3 regions of the Brevibacillus brevis NBRC 100599 genome follow, and region 3 is predicted to be linked to each of the others. Evidence: riboswitches for the same ligand, from Rfam matches in the RefSeq annotation. Region 3 holds a riboswitch; each other region holds the start of a gene.
The links. A riboswitch is a leader RNA that binds a small molecule or an ion and turns the genes downstream of it on or off. The one in region 3 is predicted to bind lysine.
Positions count from the first base shown of each region.

Region 1: linked by a shared signal. The riboswitch ahead of dapD (2,3,4,5-tetrahydropyridine-2,6-dicarboxylate N-acetyltransferase) and the one ahead of BBR47_RS08740 (aspartate kinase) in region 3 are both predicted to bind lysine.
Region 2: linked by a shared signal. The riboswitch ahead of BBR47_RS05960 (amino acid permease) and the one ahead of BBR47_RS08740 (aspartate kinase) in region 3 are both predicted to bind lysine.

Region 1 is NC_012491.1:4,086,834-4,092,409, reverse strand. Features, by position in the region: gene BBR47_RS19585 (hypothetical protein) at 1-269, shown strand, start outside; gene BBR47_RS19580 (hypothetical protein) at 332-526, shown strand; gene BBR47_RS19575 (EcsC family protein) at 540-1,394, shown strand; gene BBR47_RS19570 (GNAT family N-acetyltransferase) at 1,369-1,917, opposite strand; gene BBR47_RS19565 (flavodoxin) at 1,986-2,426, opposite strand; lysine riboswitch at 2,567-2,756, shown strand; gene dapD (2,3,4,5-tetrahydropyridine-2,6-dicarboxylate N-acetyltransferase) at 2,848-3,558, shown strand; gene BBR47_RS19555 (aspartate aminotransferase family protein) at 3,573-4,787, shown strand; gene BBR47_RS19550 (N-acetyldiaminopimelate deacetylase) at 4,791-5,576, shown strand, end outside.
Region 2 is NC_012491.1:1,152,761-1,158,336, reverse strand. Features, by position in the region: gene BBR47_RS05980 (alpha/beta fold hydrolase) at 1-139, opposite strand, end outside; gene BBR47_RS05975 (inositol monophosphatase family protein) at 320-1,120, shown strand; gene BBR47_RS05970 (CGNR zinc finger domain-containing protein) at 1,152-1,709, opposite strand; gene BBR47_RS05965 (DinB family protein) at 1,878-2,372, shown strand; lysine riboswitch at 2,457-2,642, shown strand; gene BBR47_RS05960 (amino acid permease) at 2,756-4,204, shown strand; gene BBR47_RS05955 (hypothetical protein) at 4,422-5,285, shown strand; gene BBR47_RS05950 (hypothetical protein) at 5,435-5,576, shown strand, end outside.
Region 3 is NC_012491.1:1,736,334-1,741,909, forward strand. Features, by position in the region: gene BBR47_RS08730 (DUF2164 domain-containing protein) at 16-267, shown strand; gene uvrC (excinuclease ABC subunit UvrC) at 306-2,087, shown strand; lysine riboswitch at 2,190-2,376, shown strand; gene BBR47_RS08740 (aspartate kinase) at 2,608-3,849, shown strand; gene BBR47_RS08745 (YslB family protein) at 3,899-4,351, opposite strand; gene BBR47_RS08750 (succinate dehydrogenase cytochrome b558 subunit) at 4,780-5,391, shown strand; gene sdhA (succinate dehydrogenase flavoprotein subunit) at 5,411-5,576, shown strand, end outside.

The DNA.
Region 1 (5,576 bases), 2.4 Mb from region 3:
CAGAAAATCGGATCGAGATCTTTTTCGGGGAAGAAGAGATCGCCAGCATCAAGCCCAGCAAAGGTGATGTCGACGATAGCGAGGGACTTGAATCACTGAATTTGAACAGGTATATCGATACGGATAAGCCTGGGGAATACAAGATCAAGGTAACGAATACGCTCAGCAATAAGACCTGCACGGTTATCAACTCCAAAAGAAAGTACACGAAGAAAAACGATGTAAATGAGCGTAATGAAACATTGACGCTTACCATTGAAGTGAAATAGTAGATAGGAAACCCCCTTGCATTTTGGCATGGGGGTTTTCGACTACAAGGGGAGGAAGCTCTGTGACAAATGAACAGAAGGTAATCTTGGAAAAGTTCGGCTTTCGGATCGAAGGAGAGCAAGTGAAACATTTGAAGCTGGGGATCGTAAGAAATATAAAAGAATTCGTCTGCCACGCCACGCCAGAAGAGTTGCAGGACTATATCAAGTCCATCTTGCGCAACCAATGTCAGTGGAAGCGAGGAGAATCTGAGTGAGCAGGCAGGGAGGTTGTTGGGGTTGAAAGAGTCTAGGGAGACATTGGTTACGGCCTTACGCGAAGTGGAGGACTGGGAGAAGGATCAGAACGACTTGTGGTTCTGGGAAAAGCTTGGCAGACTTCCTTTTGTTCTCTTGGATCGGATTACGCCTGCATTTGTTCAGGAGAAGCTGGGAAAAGCCGTAGATGAAATGGCAGCCTTTCTCGAGACAGGTGGGACTTATTTGGTGCAGGATGAATCCATATACAAGTGGTTTGACAAACGCTTAGAGGGATACGGTTCTTCTGTAATTGGCAAGGAGGAGATTGCTGCTGTACCGCTTACAATCATGAATGATGTCGCAATGGAGCTGAAGGATTCACGTGCGAATTTTGCCACGGTACAAGGTGCGACGACTGGCTTCGGGGGGATATTTACCCTTGCGATCGATATCCCGCTATTGATGGGGACATCCCTAAAAGTATTACAAGAGATGGCGCTTGCCTATGGCTATCGACCGGAAGAGAAGAGGGAGCGGCTGTTTGTCGTCAAATGCTTGCAATTTGCTTCATCAGACATCGTAGGGAAAAAAGCGATACTCGCTGAGCTCTCCCGCTTTGATGAACCAAGTGCGCAGAGAGAGGTAATGGCACAATTGCAGGGATGGCGTGAAGTCGTGGTTACGTACACAGAAAACTTCGGGTGGAAAAAGTTATTTCAAATGGTGCCTATCGCGGGTATTTTGTTCGGAGCGTATTTGAATCGCTCAACTGTAAAGGATGTCGCCGAAGCGGGGATGATGCTGTACCGCAAACGGCGCATCCTGGAGCGGCTGCGCGAGATTGAAAAGAGCATGGAGATTACACAGACCACTCCTCAGCAGTAAGAGCGTAGATGAGATGGTCCTCCCATACACCGTTAATTTGCAAATAGCGTAACGATAGCCCCTCCTGGCGAAAACGGTTTTTTTCCAAGACACGAATGGAAGCTTGGTTGCGAGGCATGACAGCCGCTTGTACCCTGTGTAGCCCAATATCCGTTAAAGCAAAGCGAAGGGCAAGATTTACAGCTAGTGTTGTATAGCCTTTGCCATTGCAGGTCTGATCCATGAAGTAGCCAATCGTCGCATTTTGCCATGCGCCGCGTGCGACATTCGACAACGCTACACGTCCAATCATCTTTTCAGATTCCCGGGAGAATACACCAAAAGCATAGGCAGTACCACGTTCAAAATCATTCTGTGCTTGTGAAATCTGTTCTTGCTGTGCTGGAAGGGTCAGAAATGAAGCGGGGCGGATCGGTTCAAATGGTTGGAGAAATTCATGATTACGCAGCCGAAGCTCTAGGAGCTCGGCTGCGTCTTGTTGGTGGAGAGGCCGTAACAGAATCTCGTCTGTATGTAGTGGCATGAGATCAATCCTCCTTAAAAAGTTGGATTGATAGTATAGCATGTGCCAGAGTATTTGGGAAACATCGATTAGCCGAGCAATTCAGCAAACGATACCCCGAATGCTTTGCAAGTTTCCACTTCTTTTGCTGTAGGAGAAAGCTCGATTTTCAAACCTTCCAGAGGAGTTTCTGCGCCACGCTCACTCGCCTTTTTCAGCAAAATATCAACAGCTGCACCGACATGCTCGTAAGCGGAATCGCAAGAGCCAAAAGCAACAACCTTTTTCCCACTAAGGTCAATATCGTCCATCTCCTCATAGAAATCCAGGCATTCATCTGGAAGTTCGCCATCGCCCCATGTGTAGGCACCAAGCAAGATTCCGTCGTAAGCCTCGAGTTCTTTTGCATTCGCGTCCATTACTTCTTTTATCTCCAGCTCAGCACCAGTTGAACGAATACCTTCTGCAATTGCTTCAGCAATTTCCTGTGTATTCCCTGTCATGCTCGCGTATACCATCAAAATGCTCATAAAACGTAAAACCTCCAGTTAGATAATGAGTATCATTCTCACAAATAAAATTAATGAAAATGAGAATCGTTGTCAATAACTTTTTTCATCTTGCCACGTTTCATTGATTTTGGTAGAGTTAAATAAAATTAATATAATGTACACTAAATAGAGGTGCGCCGAAGAAGAGTAAGCCTTTTCGTAATCTGCCAGGGGGCAGGAGAAGGAAGAAAGGCTAAAGCGCCGAAGCTTATGCTATGCCCCTACGTAGCACAGGCTGGGGTGTTTCATGAAAAATGAACATCCTGTCACAAGGGACCTTACATCTTTTTGTGGAGCGCTATTTATGATTTGCTTACGTAGTATCAAAAGCAATGAGATAGCGAATGCACTCATTGCTTTTTTTGATTTACCATGCTGTTATTTTGAGGAGGATGTAACAATGAACATGATGGATGCTAACGAAATTATCGCGTTTATTCAAAAAAGCGAAAAGAAAACACCTGTGAAGGTATATGTGAAAGGGAACCTGGAAGGAATCGACTTTGGTGCGAGCTCCAAAGCCTTCATTACTGGTCCGACTGGTGTTGTTTTTGGTGAGTGGAAAGAGATTGAGCCAGTACTCGCTGCTAACGCAGACAAAATTGAAGATTATGTAGTAGAAAGCGATCGTCGCAACTCCGCTATTCCATTGCTGGATACAAAAGGGATTCAAGCGCGTATTGAGCCAGGCGCAATTATCCGTGACCAAGTGACAATCGGTAACAATGCGGTCATCATGATGGGTGCTTCCATTAACATCGGTGCAGTGATCGGTGAAGGTACGATGATTGATATGAATGTTGTAGTAGGTGGACGTGGAACCATCGGGAAAAACTGCCACATCGGTGCTGGATCGGTTATCGCAGGCGTTATCGAGCCGCCGTCTGCACAGCCAGTTGTTGTCGAGGATGATGTTGTCATCGGAGCAAATGCTGTCATTCTGGAAGGTGTACGCGTAGGAAAAGGTGCTGTTGTTGCAGCAGGTGCTGTCGTCATTGAAGATGTACCTCCATACGTAGTAGTTGCGGGAACACCTGCACGTGTGATCAAGCAAATCGATGAAAAAACTCGTTCCAAGACAGAGATCAAGCAGGAGCTACGTCAGCTGTAAGGGAGAGAGTGCACATGGACTGGCGTTCGCTCGATGAACAATATATCGTCTCCTCTTATAAAAGAATTCCGATTGCCATAGAGAAAGGCGAAGGAAATTACTTGTACGATACGAATGGGAAGAGTTATCTCGACTTGTTTACTGGACTCGCGGTAAACGTTTTGGGGCATTCTCATCCGCGCATTGTACAGGCTCTGCGTGAGCAGGGAGAGCGCTTCTTGCATATTTCCAATGTATTTTTAAACAAGCCGGCTATTCGATTAGCGGAGCGTTTGGTTGCGAACAGCATCAGCGGTAAGGTGTTTTTCACCAACTCTGGTGCGGAGGCCACAGAGTCTGCGATCAAGCTGATTCATAAATGGACGAAAAACGAGGGAGCAGGTCGTGAAGGCATCGTTGTTTTACGCAACAGCTTTCACGGGCGAACACTTGGAGCAGTACGTCTGACGAGGCAGGCTCACGTCTATCAAGACTTTCCTCAGCCAGCTTTTCCTGTTTATGAACTGGATGTGGAGGACACGGCAGGATTGCGAGCGATTTGCCAGGAGGCAAGACCCGCTGCGGTCCTTATGGAGCCAGTCTTGGGTTCCGGCGGTGTCGTACCACTAACAGAAGCGTTCTTGCGAGAGGTAGCTGCCATCTGTGAACAAGAAGGCATGCTCTTTGTCATGGACGAAATCCAGACAGGAATGGGCAGAACAGGAAAGCTGTTTGCTTATGAGCATGCAGGCGTAACGCCAGATCTCATCCTATTCGCCAAAGGCATAGGGGGAGGGCTTCCACTCGGCGGTGTCATCGCTGGTCCAAAGCTGATGAACCAGTTCAAACCGGGGGATCACGGAACGACATTTGCACCATCGCCATTGTCTGCTGCCCTGGGGAATGTCGTGTTGGACGAATTGCTTAATCCAGCCTTCATCCCTCATGTAGAAGAAGTGATTGCGTACCTGTGGTCGGGTTTGGAAGCGTTGCGAACGCGTCTTCCAGATCAACTGCAATCTCTTCGCGGAAAAGGCTTGATGGTTGGAATTCCGCTCTCTTCCACCCCGGAAGAGGTAAGCCACTTGCAGCAAGCATTGCTTGACGAAGGAATCCTTGTAGACGTGACGCAGAAAACGATTGTTCGTCTGCTTCCGCCACTGACGTTGACAAAAGCCGATGTCGACCGTTTCCTTGCTGTGTTTGAAGAGCAATTAACAGCAAGAACAGGTTCGAAAAAGGAGGCGTAGACCATGACGACTTCCTTGTTTACACAAATTCGCCGAGATTTGCACCAAATACCGGAGCCAGGCTTCGCGGAAGTGAAGACGCAACAATACTTGCTCGATTATTTGAAAAAGCTGCCTCAGGAGCGAATCGAGATCAAAACGTGGCGGACAGGCATTTTGGTCAAGCTGGCAGGAACAAAGCCAAAACGACTAATTGCCTGGCGGACGGATATGGATGGCCTACCGATCGTAGAGGAAACGTCCTATCCGTTTCGATCGCTTCATGAAGGGTATATGCATGCTTGCGGCCATGACATGCATATGGCAATCGCTCTTGGCCTCCTGACGCATTTTACTGAGCATTCGATCGCAGATGATTTGCTGTTCCTCTTCCAGCCGGCAGAAGAAGGCCCTGGCGGTGCTTGGCCGATGATGGAAAGTGAAGAGTTTGCAGAGTGGCGACCGGACTGCATTTTTGCCCTGCATATCGCGCCAGAATATCCGGTTGGTCAAATTGCAACAAAGCCAGGAATTTTGTTTGCCAACACTTCTGAGTTGTACATTGATCTGGTCGGCAAAGGGGGGCATGCAGCCTTCCCTCACAAGGCGAATGACATGGTGGTTGCAGGAAGCCATCTGGTGACACAGCTTCAATCGATTATTTCGCGCAATATCGATCCATTGGATTCTGCCGTCGTAACGATTGGCAAGCTGGAGAGCGGGACGAAGCAAAACATTATCGCGGAGAAGTCCAGGCTAGAAGGGACGATCCGAACCTTTTCGATGGAATCGATGGCACTTGTCAAAAGC
Region 2 (5,576 bases), 580 kb from region 3:
TTATCCCTTCACCGCCTTGCATGGCCGTTAGTGCTGCCTGATCGGGCTGATATGGCTGCAAATACCATATAGCCAGACAAATCGCTGCAAGTGTCACCAATACGAGTGCCTGGAACCATTTTTTACGCGCTTGACTCATCCTGCCCACCTCGTTTCCGCCCCTATGTATGATGCTACTTATTATGTCTCAAACACGCTGCACATGTGCATAAATTGTGAATCTCGATATTTCCGTGGTGTTGACGAGCTGATTTTTATATAGTAGTATTCAAACATACTACCTAATTTTCACCAAAAAAGAGAAGGGATGGGAATTGTTATGAATCTACAAGATGTGCAATTTTGCGAGGAACTGGTAAGAAGTGCTGGAATGGAGCTGCTAGTGGAATTTGAAAAAGGCGCGCCCTGCCACAGCAAGGAAGCAATGGCTAAACGCTTTGAAGAGGTGAATCCCGTGGTTGAAGCTCGATTAAAGCGCTCATTATCCGAGCGGTTCCCCACCTATCAATTCTCTGACGCCGAATTCGATCTGGGTGCACAGGAAAAGCCTGAATTCACAAGTCCTTATTGGGTGATAGATGCAATCGATGGAGCCGTTCACTTTCTACAAAAAATGCCGATGTGGGCTACTTCCCTCTGCCTGATTGACGGAGGACGCACGGTTGTTTCTTTTGTCTATGATCCATGCCGTGATGAACTATTTACAGCAATTGACGGGCGTGGAGCTTTTTTAAACGGACAAAAAATTAGTACCTCATCCAAATCGCTTCTGAGTGAGTGCATTCTAGGGACGCTCTTTGCTTCCTCTGAGCCGATGAACCTCTTGGTCGGAAAGTATACAGCGAATTCCTTGACGCGAGTGATGCCAGAAGCTTTTGCCATCCGCATGCAAGGCGCGGTATCACTCCATCTGGCCTATGTGGCGTGCGGACGACTCGACGGTTACTGGGAATACGGTGAAGGGGTGTATGATTGGCTGGCTGGTGCCCTTCTGGTCCAGGAAGCCGGAGGCAAAATTACGGATACACAGGGGAATGATTTTTGCTGGAAAAGCACAGGCATCGTAGCAGCGGGCTCGACCATCTACCCTCAGCTGATCCAATTGACCCCAGCTTCATAACGAACAGATAAAAAGGGTGAGCCTATGCGCATCACCCTTTCTCCTTTTTCCGCTCACGAAAACGGCGCACCTTCATCAGGTTTCCGCACATTTTGTCATCGCACCAGCGGCGCACCCGGTTGCGGCTTTCATCATAAAACACCCAGCGGCAATCCTCGTTGTCACATATTTTGATTCGCTCCAGATGCTGCGGGGCAAGCAGCTCCGCGAAAGAAGCCGCAATTTGTGCCATGACGAGGGGCCATCCCTCTGCTTGACTGGATTGCTTTTGCCTGTAGCCGCCCTCCTCATCCACATACAACACCTGTATATGAAAAGGGGCGAGAGCCAACACTTTGTTCAATTCCGCAAGGTCCTCCTCTTGGAATCGGTCTCCACGGACAACGGCTTCCAGCATACGTCTCAAACGCTCCCGCAATTGCAAAAGAGACGCGGCATACGCCTCATTCATCGGCAGCGGAGCGGTTAGGTTGTATGTTTGCAAAAAGGATGACAGCCATTCCTGGTTCTCTAGGCGATTTTCCCAACGACCAGAACCGCGCCAATCCCGCCAATCACTATTTAAAAAATCGATACAAAGCCAGTCCATGTCATCCACTCTCCTGACGAAACCCTTCATTTTTCCCTCTTGTATGACCATACAGGATATGGTAATCTTTATTCGTAACCACCGTAACTAGATTAACCAGTTACAATTTCATTTCTTATTGCTATTATAGCGTTTCATCAATCTGTTTCACAGACGAGGAGGAAGCGTATGAATCGGAAGGAATTGCTTTTGCACGGATGGGAATGTGCGTATGACAAGGAAGACTGGTATCCACCCCTAAAAGAAGCGCTTTCCGGGATATCAGCAGCGGAGGCTAGCTGGCGCCCTGTGGGAGAAGCAGCCAACACCATCTGGGAAAACGTCAGCCACCTTCTTTATTACAAAGAACGCCTCTTGCATCGTCTTTTGGGCACCGAATTCCCTGGCTCCGCGGAGACGAACGATGATACCTTCACCCCATCCGGTGGTCCCGCTGACGAAGACGCTTGGCAAGCTACCCTCTTGAAAATGGAAAGCGTCCACCGCCACATTCATGAACAGCTTTCCTTGCTGACGGATGAAGAGTTAAACCAGATGGCTACCTATACACCCATTTACCAAAACGTAATGAGTCTTGTCTTGCATGATGCGTTTCATACGGGACAAATCGTCCAAGTTCGCAAGCTGCAAGGCTCCTGGCCCACCAGACGCTCATTTGAATAACAAAATTTCACATTGATTAATCCCGAACAATCCTTTATAGTTGTTAAATCACATAATTTCATACATGTTATCCTCATCTTTCACGGTGGGGATAGAGGTCGCGGCTTTTATATCATCCTGTACGAGATTCAGAGAAAATCAATGACTCCAGGTAAGGAAAATCCGCCGAAGCTCATATCGCGTCTCTGTGCGATTGGGTTGGGGCTGTACTCGAAAGGGGCAGAACTGTCACGTTTGCATGCCAAGCAAACGTGGTGAGCTATCTTCAGTGAAGGCTTGGTGGGGATTGGATGATACCGCCCTATGCCATTTTTTTGGCTATGGCGGTTTTTTAATTTCCGACCTTCCTTCTCAAAAATCAAGAAAGGTCGTGCAAGTAGCTTATGTCACAAAATCAATTGCAACGTGGTTTGAAAGCCCGACACCTGACGATGATCGCCATCGGCGGCTCGATTGGGACGGGATTGTTTCTCGCGAGTGGAGGCTCGATTCATTCCGCCGGACCAGGTGGAGCTTTAGTCGCCTATCTCGCTATTAGTATCATGGTTTACTTTTTAATGACCAGCTTGGGTGAAATGGCAGCCTTTATGCCTGTTTCCGGTTCGTTTTCGACGTATGCCACACGGTTCGTCGATCCATCTCTCGGCTTTGCTCTCGGTTGGAACTACTGGTACAACTGGGCGATTACCATTGCCGTCGAGCTGTCAGCTTCTGCACTCATTATGAAATATTGGTTCCCGGATACCCCAGCGATAGTGTGGAGCGCTTTGTTCCTCGGATTGCTGTTTGCCTTGAATCTCCTGTCTGTGAAAGCCTATGGAGAATCTGAATATTGGTTCGCCTTGATTAAAGTAGTAACGGTTATCATCTTTATTATTGTCGGTGTGTTGATGATTTTTGGCATTATGGGTGGTCAAGCAGTTGGCTTCCAAAACTTCACCAAAGGCGACGCGCCATTCAATGGCGGCTTCATGGCCCTGCTCGGTGTCTTTATGATTGCCGGATTCTCTTTCCAAGGAACAGAGCTGGTTGGTGTAGCAGCTGGGGAAAGCGAAGACCCTGCCCGCAATATTCCAAAGGCCATCCGTCAAATTTTTTGGCGCATCCTGCTCTTCTACATCCTCGCTATTTTGATCATCGGGTTGCTGGTTCCATACGATAATCCAAATCTGATCAGTGGCGACCTTACGGATATTGCGATCAGTCCGTTTACGATAGTATTTGAAAATGCCGGTTTTGCTTTTGCAGCATCCGTCATGAACGCGGTTATTCTCACGTCTGTATTGTCTGCTGGTAACTCTGGCATGTACGCCTCTACACGCATGCTGTGGAACTTGGCGAAGGAAGGAAAAGCACCAAAATGGTTCGCAAAAGTAACAAGTAACGGTGTACCAATCAATGCCTTGATCTTGACTGCGCTCATCGGCGCCCTTGCTTTTCTGTCCTCTCTGTTTGGGGATGGCGAAGTGTATGTATGGCTTTTGAATGCGTCCGGTATGTCAGGCTTCATCGCTTGGCTGGGAATTGCCATTAGTCACTACCGCTTCCGCAAAGCGTTTATCGCTCAGGGCCGAGACTTAAGCGAATTGCCTTATCGGGCAAAGTGGTTCCCGTTTGGACCGATTTTTGCCTTCATCATTTGCTGTATCGTTATTTTTGGGCAAAACTACTCCGCATTCATCGGGGGAACGGTCGACTGGTATGGCGTCCTGGTCTCTTACATTGGCCTGCCACTCTTCCTATTCATTTGGCTCGCTTATAAAATCACGCAAAAGACCAAGGTCGTCCCTCTTGAACAAGTAGACTTCAGCATGGATGAGCACACGAAATAATCGAAGAAAAATACGGACTTCCGTTATCTGAACGGGAGTCCTTTTTCATATTTGCCAACCTATTAAAAACCGCCCCACAATAGCCGATAGTATAGAAAAGAAGCAATTGAGATCCGTTTCCTTCCGTTCTCACAACTCATACTAGTCATCTGATAAAAGGTAAACATGATCTCCTGCCTTCACGACTGAACATGAATCCATGTGAGGAGAGTAGAACATGCAAATCCAATCGTATTCCCGCTACCTAACCCCCCAGCTCCCAACTAGCCAAACTGCACCTAAAATGGTGACGGGAACTAGTCTGGGATTGCCCAAGCCCGATACGGTAGACCTTCGTTCACACAAAGCACGCGAGCTACCTGCTGATGCCATCGAACATCACAGCGTCCAATTTTTCTTTAGCACTGAGATTAATGAGCGTTTGGATAAAATTTTCGCAGATAAGCCACCCGAGGCTCGCAAAGCCTTTGACCACATCCTGGAGCAAAACTTTTTCAACTCCCAATCCACCTACACCGATGAAGAAAGAGCTGCTTTGGTAGAAGTCGGTTTAACCCAAGGCAAATATTTGGCAGACCAATACATGGCTGATGAGAAAAATGCTGCTGAATTTTTGGATACCCTCCATCTGCTCGCAGGCGTTGCCAAAACACGAAAGGTTGACCCTGCAACTGGCAGTGTCAGTTACGTAGAGCTTCCGCAGAAACCACAAGGGGCGCCGAACGACTATGTTAATCCATCCAAGCTGATGGAGCGGTATGACCCAGAAGCCTACAAAAAAATGCAAGCGGCCACAACCAATCCAACAGAGAAAGTAAGCATGCTGATTCAATTCGTCAAAAAGCTGCAACATCGTCCAGACTGGATCACACAATACCGGAACGAACAAGCTACGCTTCTCTCCGATTTAAAAAACACAAAAATCACTAACCGCTTCGAGAATGTAAATACAAAGGACACCACTGAATTTGTTCGTCAAATGAATACGCTCACTGAAAATGCTTCCTTTTCAGCGATCACACCATTGCTACAAACGAATCTTGCTTCTTTTATGAAGAGCCTGGCCAAGAAAACGAGTTAACTGCACAAAGATGATCGGCACAGCCCCTCCCGAACTTTCTGGGACTTGGGCTGTTTTTTTCTGGTGTAGTCCGGGTCCCGTTGCTTTTCCATTTAAGGAAATGTACAGGCAGGTGGTGGATATACTAACCCGTAAAGGAGGAGACGAACATGGTTGACAATCGCGAAAACGACCTGCCTGATTTCAAGCAACTGGATGACAGACTGATCGCTCAACCTCCCACGAGTCCAATGCTCGCAATCCGTACCAATCTGGACAAGGAACCAAATGACGTCGACAATCCGTATGTGC
Region 3 (5,576 bases):
AGGAAGCCGGATACGATGCCAACCAAATTGACGAGAGAGCAAATGGAATATCTTGTTCATCAAGTACAACGCTATTTTAAAGAAGAACGGTCGGAAACACTCGGCAATTTGGAGACGGAAGAGTTGATTGCCTTTTTTTCAAAAGAGCTCGGCCCTTTCTATTACAATCAAGGGGTGCAAGACAGCCGCAAGCTGCTGATGGAACGGATGAGTTCCTTAGAAGATGAACTGTATGTATTGGAAAAGCCAATCCAAAAGAACAAATAGATGCCAGGCAGATATAGAGCAAAGAGGAGAGAGCAGCCATGAACAGCTCCTTAAAAGATAAACTGGCCGTCCTGCCAGATAAACCAGGCTGCTACCTGATGAAAAATGCGAGCGGGGAAATCATTTACGTCGGAAAAGCCAAGGTGCTGAAAAACCGCGTCCGCTCGTATTTTACAGGCAGTCATAACGGGAAGACGCAGCTGTTGGTCAGTGAGATCGTGGACTTTGAGTACATTGTGGTATCCTCAGCGATTGAGGCGCTTATTCTCGAGTGCAACCTGATCAAGGAGCACGACCCGCGCTACAATGTCATGCTCCGCGATGACAAGACGTATCCATACATCAAGATTACGAATGAGGCGCAGCCACGTCTGGAGATTACCCGTAAGGTATTAAAAGATAAAGCCAAGTATTTCGGGCCCTATCCGAATGCCGGAGATGCTTCCGAGGTGAAGAAGCTGCTGGATCGACTCTATCCGTTGCGAAAATGTCGCAATATGCCCAAGCAGGTTTGTCTTTACTACCATTTGGGACAATGTCTTGCGCCCTGTGTGTACGAGGTATCGGCAGAGGAAAACCAGCGTTTGGTGGATCAAATCAGCCAGTTCCTCGATGGTGGCCATGAGGAAATGAAGCAAACCCTCACGGAAAAAATGCTGCAAGCCGCAGAAAACATGGAGTTCGAACGAGCTAAGGAATATCGTGATCAGATCAAGAGCATCGAAGCCGTAATGGAGAAGCAGAAGATCACGTTCACCGATACGATAGACCGCGACATTATCGGGTTTGCCGTGGAAAAAGGCTGGATGTGCATCCAGGTGTTTTATATGCGAAAAGGGAAGATGATCGAGCGTCAGACGACTTCCTTTCCATACTATGGAAGCGAAACCGAGGACTTCATGTCTTATGTGAGCCAGTTCTACTACGACAAGCAAAATGCGCTGCCAAAAGAAATACTGCTCCCGCAAGAGAGTGAGCCAGAGCTTTTGGCTGAGTGGTTGGGCATCAAAGTCCATGCTCCGAAAAGAGGCAAAAAGCATGAGCTCGTGAAGATGGCTACCGAGAACGCCCGTATTGCTTTGCAGGAGAAGTTCGCGCTGATGTCCAAGGACGATGCTCGTACGGTCCAAGCGGTACACAATCTCGGTCACATTTTAGGGATTCCGGTTCCTCATCGAATTGAAGCGTTTGACAACTCCAACATTCAGGGAACAGAGCCAGTGTCTGCAATGATTGTGTTTACAGACGGCCGCCCTGATAAAAAGGAATACCGCAAATTCAAGATCAAAACCGTAGAGGGACCAGATGATTACGGCTCCATGCGCGAAGTTGTTCGCCGTCGTTACTCTCGTCTGCTGAAAGAAAACCAGCCAATGCCCGACCTGATTGTGATCGATGGTGGTAAAGGCCAAATCAGTGCAGCTATGGACGTGCTGGAAAACGAGCTAGGTCTCTATATTCCTGTCTGTGGTCTGGCGAAGGATGAGAAGCACCGCACTGCTCAGCTCATGTACGGAGATCCGCCAGAGCCTGTAAATCTTAGACGTGATAGCTATGAGTTTTATTTGTTGCAGCGTATCCAGGATGAAGTCCACCGTTTTGTTATTACGTTCCACAGACAATCCCGGACAAAAACAATGCTTTCCTCGCAGTTGGATGAGATCCCGGGTATTGGTGAAAAGCGGCGCAAGCTGTTGTTCTCTCATTTTGGCTCGTTGAAAAAAATGCGCGAGGCGACCGTTGAAGACTTCCGCCAATTGGGAATCGGCGACAAGCTGGCAAAAGAAATCATTGGGCATCTGCGTAAGCTGGACACATAGCCAGTGTGGCTTTTGGAACAACCTTTAAAAAGGAATTGATCCATTTTTAGACTCATGATATAATCCGATTCAAACAGAATAGTTAGCCTCACTTCCATTATGGAGTGAGGTAGAGGCGCGAAAACCAAGAGTACCACCCTGAGATCGGGTATCTGTGAAGGGTCGGGAAAGGGGAATTCGCCGAAGTGTGGAGGGAAACCCGCTTTTCTCCATGCTGGGTCTGCGTTGAACAAATGCAGGACTGTCATCTGCACAATGACCAATTGTCAGATGGAGAGCTATCTCACGGTGTGTCAATGTGAGTTTTGATGGTGATAACTGTCAATCTTCGTTGTCCGCGTGTATTGGGAGGGAGGAACCGGTATGTCGAAACAGTAGGCAGCGGCAGGTCTTATTCCTTGTCGGTGCCTTTTTTGTAAAATAAAAATGCAAGACTTTTCCTTATAGAGAGAATAGTGAAAAACCATACGATACGAGATAAATACCAATATTGGATATGAGAAAAAGGGAGAGAAGCCGCATGGGGTTGATCGTGCAGAAATACGGAGGCACCTCTGTAGGTACCATTGAGCGAATTTTACGAGTTGCGGATCGAATTATCAGCTATAAAGAGGAAGGGCATGATGTGGTAGTTGTTGTTTCTGCAATGGGGAAATCTACTGACGTGTTGGTAGACATGGCCAAGCAGATTAGCGCATACCCATCCGAGCGTGAAATGGATATGCTGCTGACCACGGGGGAGCAGGTATCGATCGCGCTTTTGTCGATGGCCTTGCATACAAAAGGCTACGATGCCATTTCTCTTACGGGCTGGCAAGCTGGAATCACCACAGAGGCGATTCACGGAAGAGCACGGATCAAGCAGATTGATCCAGAGCGGATTCAATCCGAGCTCGGTCGTGGTCGTGTGGTGATCGTGGCAGGATTCCAAGGGATCAGTGACGAAGGGGAAATTACGACGCTCGGCCGCGGTGGATCGGATACATCTGCGGTTACACTCGCAGCCAGCTTGAACGCTGAGAAATGCGAAATCTTTACGGACGTGTCCGGGGTTTATACAGCTGATCCGCGAATGGTTCCAGCTGCGAGCAAGCTGGATACGATCTCGTATGATGAGATGCTGGAGCTGGCGAACCTCGGTGCAGGGGTTCTTCATCCTAGGTCAGTTGAGGCTGCGAAAAAATACAAGGTAAGGCTGGTCGTCCGCTCTAGCTTTACTGCCGAAGATGGTACGTACGTTGAGGAGGTTGCCAACATGGAAACAGGAAGAGTAGTAAGTGGAGTTGCACACGATGAAGATGTAGCCAAAATCACGGTTGTCGGCATGCCTGCCAAGGTCGGGACACTCTCCCGTCTGTTCAATACGCTGGCGGACAATCAGGTGAACGTCGATATTATTATCCAAAGCTCTTATGATGCTACTGTTACAAATATTTCTTTTACAGTTGCAGCGGATGACCTGAAAAAAGCACTGGATACGCTGGACAGAAACAAAGAAGAGCTTGGCTTTGAAAAAGTCGATTTCGAGGAAAGCTTGACCAAAGTATCCATTGTCGGCTCTGGAATGATCAACAATCCAGGGGTAGCTGCCGAAATGTTCCGCGTTCTGGCAGAAAAAGAAATTTCTATTAAAATGGTATCAACTTCTGATATCAAGGTTTCTTGCGTCATTCCAGCAGCTTTGACAGAGCTGGCTGTTCGCAGTCTTCATTCGGCCTATGGTCTGGATGTTGAGGAAACCGCGGTTGTGCACGGAGTATAAAAAGATAGATGCTCCCTCTCCCTTCTTATAGGTAGAGGGGGCATTTTGTTCATGACGCCACTTGTACAGAGATGCGTATGTCTGAAGGGCTTTCCATTTCGATTTTGCTGAACGCTTCTTTTTCTTTCCACTGCTCAATCATACCTGCGATGATCCCGGCTTCAAAGGAAAGACTGCAACCTAGTCTTTCTATAGACTGATAGCTAAAAATGGAATGATTGAGTGAATAGACGATCGTTTGCTCGTTCTCCTCGAGGACGTCTAGCTGACCTAATCCAAGCCGAATAAAAGGCATAATCGGGCCTGTTGCAGATTGAATGGGGATTTGGCGACCCATATTTTTTCCTATCCAATAGAGAATATGGTTTTCACTATCGCCTAGCAGGGTGCTAGTAAGCGTTTCGCGTAGAAGATGATAGCCAAGATAGGGCATATTCATTCTCTCTGCATAGGGAATGGTCTCTGGCGGCAATAGTGCTGCAAGCTGATCCTTCTCTTTCATATGTGCTTCCCTCCTGTCTTTACTAGATTATGAGGAGGGACACGCATTCATGACATCGGAATAGAAAAAATAGCTGGACTAAACAAAGTTATTCTATCAATGTATTTAGTACATTGATTGTCTTGACGCTCTGTGTCGACAAGAGTACAATTGGATTTGGTCATAGTTTTGCCCAACTTTTTCTCGTATTTTGACACATTCCGACAAATTCATTTGATCTAGTGAACGCAGTCATTTTGTGAACAGCGTCAAGATCCCGTTCATAAAATGATCGTGGTGGTTTTGCTATGTCTAATGGGTGAGGCAATGGGTTAGGATATTGGGGAAAGGTCTATCAAAACGGTCGAAGCCGTTTTGGACCGCTTGCGGTGATGCTTGACGTTTTTCACAAAATTGAGAGTTACATACATTGAAAGGGGGACCATTGTATGGCGAAAGGCCATAGCTTTCTCAGTCACAAGCTCCACTCACTTCTTGGTTTGTTTCCGATCGGGCTCTTCCTGCTGTTTCACTTGACAGCTAACTACCAAGCGACCCGTGGAGCCGAAGCTTTTAATCAAACAGTTGGTTTGATTGAAAATGTTCCATTCGTATTGGTGCTTGAATTTGTTTTCATCTACCTCCCGATCCTGTTTCACGCTATTTACGGTATCTACATTGCGTTCCAAGCAAAGCAAAACGTAGGGAACTTCGGCTACTTCCGAAACCAAATGTTCTTGTGGCAACGTGTTACAGGAGTCATTACCCTCATTTTTATCGTTTGGCACGTTTGGGAAACCCGTATCCAAAAAGCAATGGGTGCACACGTGGATTTTGACATGATGGCAAACATTTTGAGCAGTCCTGCAATGATCGTATTCTACACTATCGGGATTATTAGCACGACTTTCCACTTCTCCAACGGACTGTGGTCGTTCCTGGTTCACTGGGGAATTACAGTTGGGCCGCGTTCCCAGCGCATTGCAACATTCCTGACTTTGGGCGTATTCGTAATTGTAACCTTCATCGGCTTGCGTGCGATGTCGGCTTTCATTTTGTAGGGATAGGGGGACAAAACACATGGCAAAAGGTAAACTGATCATTGTCGGTGGAGGTTTGGCCGGCTTGATGGCTACCATCAAAGCAGCAGAAAAAGGCGTTCCTGTTCAGCTGTTCTCCCTGGTTCCGGTAAAACGTTCCCACTCTGTCTGTGCGCAGGGCGGTATTAACGGAGCGGTAAATACCA